DNA from 3 places in the Neorhizobium sp. S3-V5DH genome. Region 1 is predicted to be linked to each of the others. Evidence: predicted binding sites of a transcription regulator. Region 1 holds the regulator's gene; each other region holds the start of a gene.
The links. The regulator LexA, encoded in region 1, represses DNA repair genes until DNA is damaged. The targets are predictions, from matches to a motif close to TGTTCNNNNTGTGTTCNG.

Region 1 (2,267 bases):
ATTGGGGGCATATCGACCGCGATTTTCTCTGTCGAGCATTTCCACCGCATCGCGACTTATGGGCTTGCGGCCAATCTCGCCGCCATGCCGGTCATTTCCTTCGTGGTCATGCCGGCGGGATTGATCGGCATGCTGCTGATGCCCTTCGGGCTCGATGGGCCGTTCCTGAAGCTCATGGGCCTCGGCCTGGAAGCGGTGATTGCGATCGCCAGGCATGTGGCGGCCTGGGGCGGCGATGTAGGCATCGGCCGCCAGCATCCCTGGTTCCTGGTCGTCTCGACGGCAGGCTTTCTTCTGCTGACGCTACTGAGAACCCGGCTCAGATACTTGGGTATTCCTCTATTGGTGGCCGGCTTGTTGCTGTCATGGCAGGAGCGGTCGAGATCCCTTCCGGATCTCCTGATCTCCGAGGATGGCACCATGATTGCCCTGACAGATGGTAATGGCATCGCCACCAATCGCACCCGTCCCGCGGAATTTGTCTATGATCAATGGAAGCGGGCGCTTCTGCTGGGGGACCCGGTGAAACCGGAATTGCTGCCAGCGAAAGACAAGTCTCCGGCCGGAGACAGGCTCCCGGAGGGAAAGTCCGGAGGAAATCCGCTGCCTTCGAACAGTCTCGGCGAGCGTGCTGAATTGACGACGGAGGAGAGAGAAACGTCAAGCCGCGGGATGAAGCAGGTACCGGTCGGCCGGTTCATCTGCACCCCGCGAGCCTGGTGCGCGTCAAAAACCGCCGCAGGCGCTGTAGTCGTTCATGTGGAGGACGCGCGTTATGCCGGCGTCGCCTGCGACGCTGCGCATATCGTCGTCGCTCCACGTGCCAGGTTTGACCGCTGCCGTTCCGGAGCCCTGATGATCAACGGCAACGCGCTGAGGATCGCAGGAGCGCTCGAACTGTTTTTTGATGGTTCCGCGGACATCCACCGCTGGCGGCTTCGTGCAGCGCTCCTTGGCCAAGACCGCCCATGGACCCGCCATCGCCATTACGACTGGCGGCGCCAGATCTTCAGCTCATCCCTGCCGGAACCGCTGGGCAAACTGGTCAATGATAGCGGCGGATGAGACCCACAAGCTTACCCTGGATCTTGACCCGGTCCGGCGGGAAAATCCGCGTCTCATAGGCCGGGTTGGCGGCTTCCAGCGCGATCGACGCCCCGCGGCGACGGAAGCGCTTGAGTGTCGCTTCCTCCTCGTCCACCAATGCGACGATGATATCGCCCGGATTGGCCGTATTGCCGTTGCGGATGATTACGGTATCGCCGTCGAGGATGCCGGCCTCGATCATCGAATCGCCCTTGACCTCCAGCGCATAATGTTCGCCCGACCCGAGCATCTCGGCAGGGACGGCGATGTCGTGCGTATTGTTCTGAATCGCCGAGATCGGAACGCCGGCCGCGATGCGGCCCATGACGGGAACCGTGGTTGAGTTGGAACTATCGTCGTTGGCGGGGGGCTTCGCAGAGGCGGCAGCCGGTTGCGGCTTGCCAAGACTGCCTTCGATGACGCTGGGCGAAAAGCCCCGGCGCGGCTGAATGCTGGGCGCATAGGCTTCCGGCAGCCTGATGACTTCCAGGGCGCGCGCCCTGTTCGGCAGGCGGCGGATGAAGCCGCGTTCCTCGAGCGCGGTGATCAACCGGTGAATACCCGACTTGGACGCAAGGTCGAGCGCATCCTTCATTTCGTCGAAGGAGGGCGGTACGCCGGATTCCTTCATCCGTTCGTGTATGAACAGAAGCAATTCCTGCTGTTTGCGCGTGAGCATTTTCGGCACCCTCAAGAGTCGGAAACAAATCAAGAACGGACACTATATGTTCCATATGTGTTCCGCAAGTCCCTAAATTTTCGTGAAGTATGATGATTTTTTCTTCATAGATGTCTGCAAGATATCTGCTTCGTTACCACTTGCGCACGGCGTGCCCGCTGCCATTTTAGCTTTGCGATTCTGAAATTCCTGGGGGCCTCGCTTGAACGCAAGATCGATCGATCATCTCGTACTGCCGGTGGCGGACCTTGCGTTCGCGCGTTCGCGGCTCTCCGATCTCGGATTTACTGTCGCACCGGATGCATTTCATCCTTTCGGCACTGCCAATGCTTGTGTGTTCTTCTCGGATGGTACCTATCTGGAGCCACTGGCGATCACCAACCGCCGTCACGCGAGCGCTGCCGCCAAGCGGGGCAATGTCTTTACCGCGCGCGATCTCGCCTTTCGAAAAGGGCGCAACAGGCAGGGGCTTTCTGCCCTGGTCGTCGCGTCGCAGGATGCC
Region 2 (2,267 bases), on a different contig from region 1:
GCGGCCACTTTCGCCTTCAGGCCGCTTTCGAACTCCACATGAGGGCCGGTGGCGCGTCCTGCGACGATCGCCGCCCAGTCGGGCCGGTCCGGCAAGAGGCGGATCATCGAATCGACGAAAACATCCGTGCCCTTCTGGTGCCGCACACGTCCGAAGCAGCCGACGAATTTTTTGGTCGGGTCCAGTCCTCGGGCGCGTTTCGCCTCCGCCTTGTCGGCGGGCGGCGAGAAACGATCGGTATCGATGCCATGCAGGATCACCGTATTCGGTACGGCAAGATAGTCGGCCGTCTTGCTGCTGGTCGCGATCACGGCGTCCATCTTCGAGATCAGCCATTTGGTCCAGCCGGTATGGCGTCGCTGCGAGGCGGATGTGAAGACGATCTTCAGCGGCATGCGCAGCACATCCCGCATCAGGATGGCCGGCAGCATTTCGATATTGCGGCGCGCATGCCAGACGCGGCATCGCTTGCCGCGCGGGGGAATCCAGAACGCCCAGAGATCGCGGTAGCGGATATGCGGCAGATCGGCAGGCAATCCCGGACCGAGCGTTGCAACCTTCTGACCGAGCGATCTCTGTACGGGCACGAGCTGGATGATCGTCGAGGTGACGCCGGAGAGCCGCCGCTTGAAATTCGGCGCAACGACTTCGACGTCACGAATATCCACGATGGCGGGATCGCCATTTTTCCCCACGGACAATCAGCCCCAGGAGACGGACAGAATCTCGTAGGCCTTGGAACCGCCGGGCGCGACAACTTCGATCGACTCGCCGGCTTCCTTGCCGATCATCGCGCGGGCAATGGGGGAAGAGATGGAGATGCGCCCAGCCTTCACATCGGCTTCCTGGTCGCCGACGATCTGGTAGGTCTTTTCCTCGTCGGTATCTTCGTCGACGAGCTTGACGGTGGCGCCGAACTTGATCTTCGAGCCGGACATCTTGGTGAGGTCTATGATCTCGGCGCGCGCCGTCAGGTCCTCAAGCTCGGTGATCCGGCCTTCGTTGTGGCTTTGGGCCTCCTTGGCGGCGTGATATTCGGCATTTTCCGAGAGGTCGCCGTGGGCGCGGGCTTCCGCAATCGCCTCGATGATACGGGGACGCTCCTCCTGCTGGCGCCAGCGCAGTTCTTCCTGCAGCTTGGCAAAACCATTCGGCGTCATCGGTACCTTATCAACCATTTCACTGTCCTTCAGACTCATGTCCGCGGATGCCGCGGACACAAAAAGAAACAGGTTCCGGAGTAAAACTTCGGAACCATCGTAAGATCAAAATTTTGCTCACTATAACAGAACTTCGACAACCAAAGCTAGGATTTTCGAACCCTGTCGAGGCGAACGCAAGTCCGCTCATGAGATTCCAAGCTCATCGGTTTGTCAATGTCTTGACTTTCTAAAATAGAACAAATAGTGAACATAACGATGAAGAAGTCGCTCAAAGAACGGTTGGCAATACTTTCCGACGCCGCAAAATACGACGCTTCCTGCGCTTCGAGCGGAACGGTGAGGCGGGACTCCTCCTCTTCGGGAGGGCTTGGTTCTACGGAAGGTTCGGGGATCTGTCATGCCTATGCACCCGATGGCCGCTGCATTTCCCTTCTCAAGATCCTGCTTACGAATTTCTGCATCTATGACTGCGCCTATTGCGTCAATCGCTCCTCCAGCAATGTAGAAAGGGCTCGATTTACACCGCAGGAGGTGATCTGGCTGACGCTGGAGTTCTACCGGCGAAATTATATCGAAGGCCTGTTCCTGTCTTCGGGAATCATCCGCTCCTCCGATCACACGATGGAAGAGATGGTGCTGATCGCCCGAGAATTGCGAACCACGCACAATTTCAGGGGCTATATCCACCTGAAAACCATCCCGGAGGCGTCGGCACCTCTTATCGAGGAAGCCGGACTTTACGCCGACCGGTTGTCGATCAATATCGAGCTGCCCACCGACAATGGAATTGCCAAGTTCGCGCCGGAAAAGCGGCCGGATGGCATCCGGCAGTCGATGGGCAAGCTCCGTCTCAAGATCGAGGAAATGGCGGAGCCGACGCTGCAATCCAAACGACGGAAGAAATTTGCGCCGGCCGGACAGAGCACGCAGATGATCGTGGGCGCCGATGGCGCCAGCGATGCGACCATCCTTGGCACCAGCGCCAGGCTCTACGGAAGCTATGGTCTGAAGCGGGTCTATTATTCTGCATTCAGTCCCATTCCTGATTCGTCCAGGAACCTGCCGCTGATCAAGCCGCCGCTGATGCGCGAGCATCGACTCTAT
Region 3 (2,267 bases), on a different contig from region 1:
ATAAACTCGCCAATCCCGGTCGTAGCCGTCACCGCTGCCGCGAGCAGCATCAGGCTCGTCAGCCGAAGCAGCACGGTTGCAGCCTCTTCGACAGAGCCGACGAGCAGCGTGAACAGGGCAACGACGGCAATGGTCAGGAAGATCGGGCGGAGACGGGCGAGCGACTGACGTAGGCCGATCCCGAGCGATGCATATATCGCGACACTTATCACGGCGGCCAGCGCCAGCGGCGGGATCGACCTGAACAAGAACAGAGCAATGCCGGCGGCAGCGAGGCCGAGAAGTTTGGTGCGCGGCGGAAGCCGATGCAGCAGGCTGTCGCCTTCGACGTAAAGCGTCTTCATCGGGTAAGCTCCCGGTAGCGCCTGATCGTATCGGCAGGCCGGCCATCGGCGGCAAGCCGGCCCTCGTGAAACAGCAGGACGCGGTCGAAATCTTCGATCAGCTCCAGATCATGGCTGATCACCATGATGTTCTCGTCCAGGCCTTCGATAGTCCGCTTTACCAGCTCGCGGTTTTTCAGATCGAGCTGATTGGTGGGTTCATCCATGATCAGGATGTCCGGCTCCGTCACCAGAACCGAGGCCAGCGCCGCAAGCTGCAATTCGCCGCCCGAAAGCTCGTGAGCCCGGCGGCCAGCCAGATGACTGATGCCGAACCGTTGGAGCACTCTGGCCACGGCGACGTCGGTCTCCTGTCTGGAGAGCTTTCGATTTTTGAGACCTAACGCGATGTCTTCCTTCAGGATCGGCAGGATGATCTGGTTCTGAGGGTTCTGAAAGATGAAGCCCGTTTCGGCGCGGACCTTGTCACCATCCTTGCTCGTGTCGAAGCTGTTGACGACGACGTGACCTGAGGAGGGGATGACAAGCCCGTTGATCATCCGCGCAAAGGTCGTCTTGCCTGAACCATTAAGACCGATGATCCCGATGCGCCGCTCGCTCAGCGAAAGGGTAAGGGGATGGAGGACGATACGCCCATCGAAACGCGCTTCTGCTTCCTCGAAACGAATATCCAAGCCGGTCCCTCGCTTTGAGCCGTCTATAGACCGGAAAAGGAGGGAGGGGAATGCAGAACCGAACGTGAACATTGAAACGGCGGCGAGCGCGGTCTACTCTGCCTTTCATGGCGATTCTCATTCCGAACGATCTAGCCCGAAAGATATTCCTCGAGCGGCAGCGGCTTTCCCAGCCGCCCGGCCGCGCTCTCACCAAGGCGGGGCTCCTGCAGCTCATCGATGATCTTGGCTTCGTCCAGGTCGATAGCATCGCGACGGTCGAGCGCGCCCATCACATGATCCTCTTCTCGCGCAATCAGACCTACAAGCGCGACCATCTGACAGCGCTACTGGAGAAGGACCGCGAACTTTTCGAGCACTGGACACACGACGCTTCGATCATTCCGTCGCGGATGTTCCGTTACTGGAAGCATCGCTTCCGCCGTCGCGAGCCGATCCTTGCGGAACGCTGGAGGAAGTGGCACGGCGATGGGTTCGATTCCGCTTTCGAGGAGACTTTCCGGCATATCGCGGAAAACGGCGCAATCATGTCGCGGGACATGAAGGTCGAGGATCACAAATCCGGCGGCTGGTGGAACTGGCATCCGAATAAGACGGCACTGGAATATTACTGGCATATCGGAAAGCTCGCGATTGCGGGTCGGGTGAATTTCCAGAAGATCTACGACCTCGCTGAAAGGGTCATTCCGCCGCATCACCATGAGCCGGAGGTGAGCCACGAGGAATTTATCGACTGGGCTTGCCGCAGCGCGCTTGAGAAGCTCAGCTTTGCAACATCGGGCGAGATTGCCGCGTTCTGGGATATCGTCACGCCCCAGGAAGCCAAGGAATGGGTCACGGATCATCGCGACGAATTGACGGAAGTTCTGGTGGAACCTGCCGACGGCGGCAAGCCGCGCGCCTCCTTTGCATTTGCAGGGTTTCCCGAAAATCTGGGTGATCTTCCCGAGCCGCCTGCCCGGGTGCGCGTGCTCAGCCCATTTGACCCGCTGCTGCGGAACCGGGACCGCGCAGAACGCCTTTTTGACTTCTTCTACCGCATAGAGGTTTTTGTGCCCGAGCCGAAACGGCAATACGGCTATTATGTCTTCCCGCTGCTTGAGGGCGAGCGGATGATTGGCCGGATCGACATGAAGGCCGACCGAAAATCGAATATGCTGGACGTGAAGCGCCTGTGGCTGGAAAAAGGCGTTCGCCCGTCTGCCGGCCGTCTGGAAAAGCTCGAGGCCGAGCTTCTCCGGGTGGCGCG

Region 2: a site for LexA is predicted at 1,396-1,413, ahead of EDE09_RS03835 (putative DNA modification/repair radical SAM protein). Genes of this name have one in related genera too.
Region 3: a site for LexA is predicted at 1,072-1,089, ahead of EDE09_RS02965 (energy-coupling factor ABC transporter ATP-binding protein). Genes of this name have one in related genera too.

The regions. Positions count from the first base shown of each region.
Region 1 covers NZ_SMCL01000022.1:37,494-39,760, forward strand. The annotation lists gene EDE09_RS22910 (ComEC/Rec2 family competence protein) at 1-1,065, shown strand, start outside; gene lexA (transcriptional repressor LexA) at 1,046-1,765, opposite strand; gene EDE09_RS22920 (VOC family protein) at 1,968-2,267, shown strand, end outside.
Region 2 covers NZ_SMCL01000002.1:74,287-76,553, reverse strand. The annotation lists gene EDE09_RS03845 (glycosyltransferase family 4 protein) at 1-671, opposite strand, end outside; gene greA (transcription elongation factor GreA) at 702-1,178, opposite strand; gene EDE09_RS03835 (putative DNA modification/repair radical SAM protein) at 1,419-2,267, shown strand, end outside.
Region 3 covers NZ_SMCL01000001.1:610,219-612,485, forward strand. The annotation lists gene EDE09_RS02960 (energy-coupling factor transporter transmembrane protein EcfT) at 1-344, opposite strand, end outside; gene EDE09_RS02965 (energy-coupling factor ABC transporter ATP-binding protein) at 341-1,018, opposite strand; gene EDE09_RS02970 (winged helix-turn-helix domain-containing protein) at 1,126-2,267, shown strand, end outside.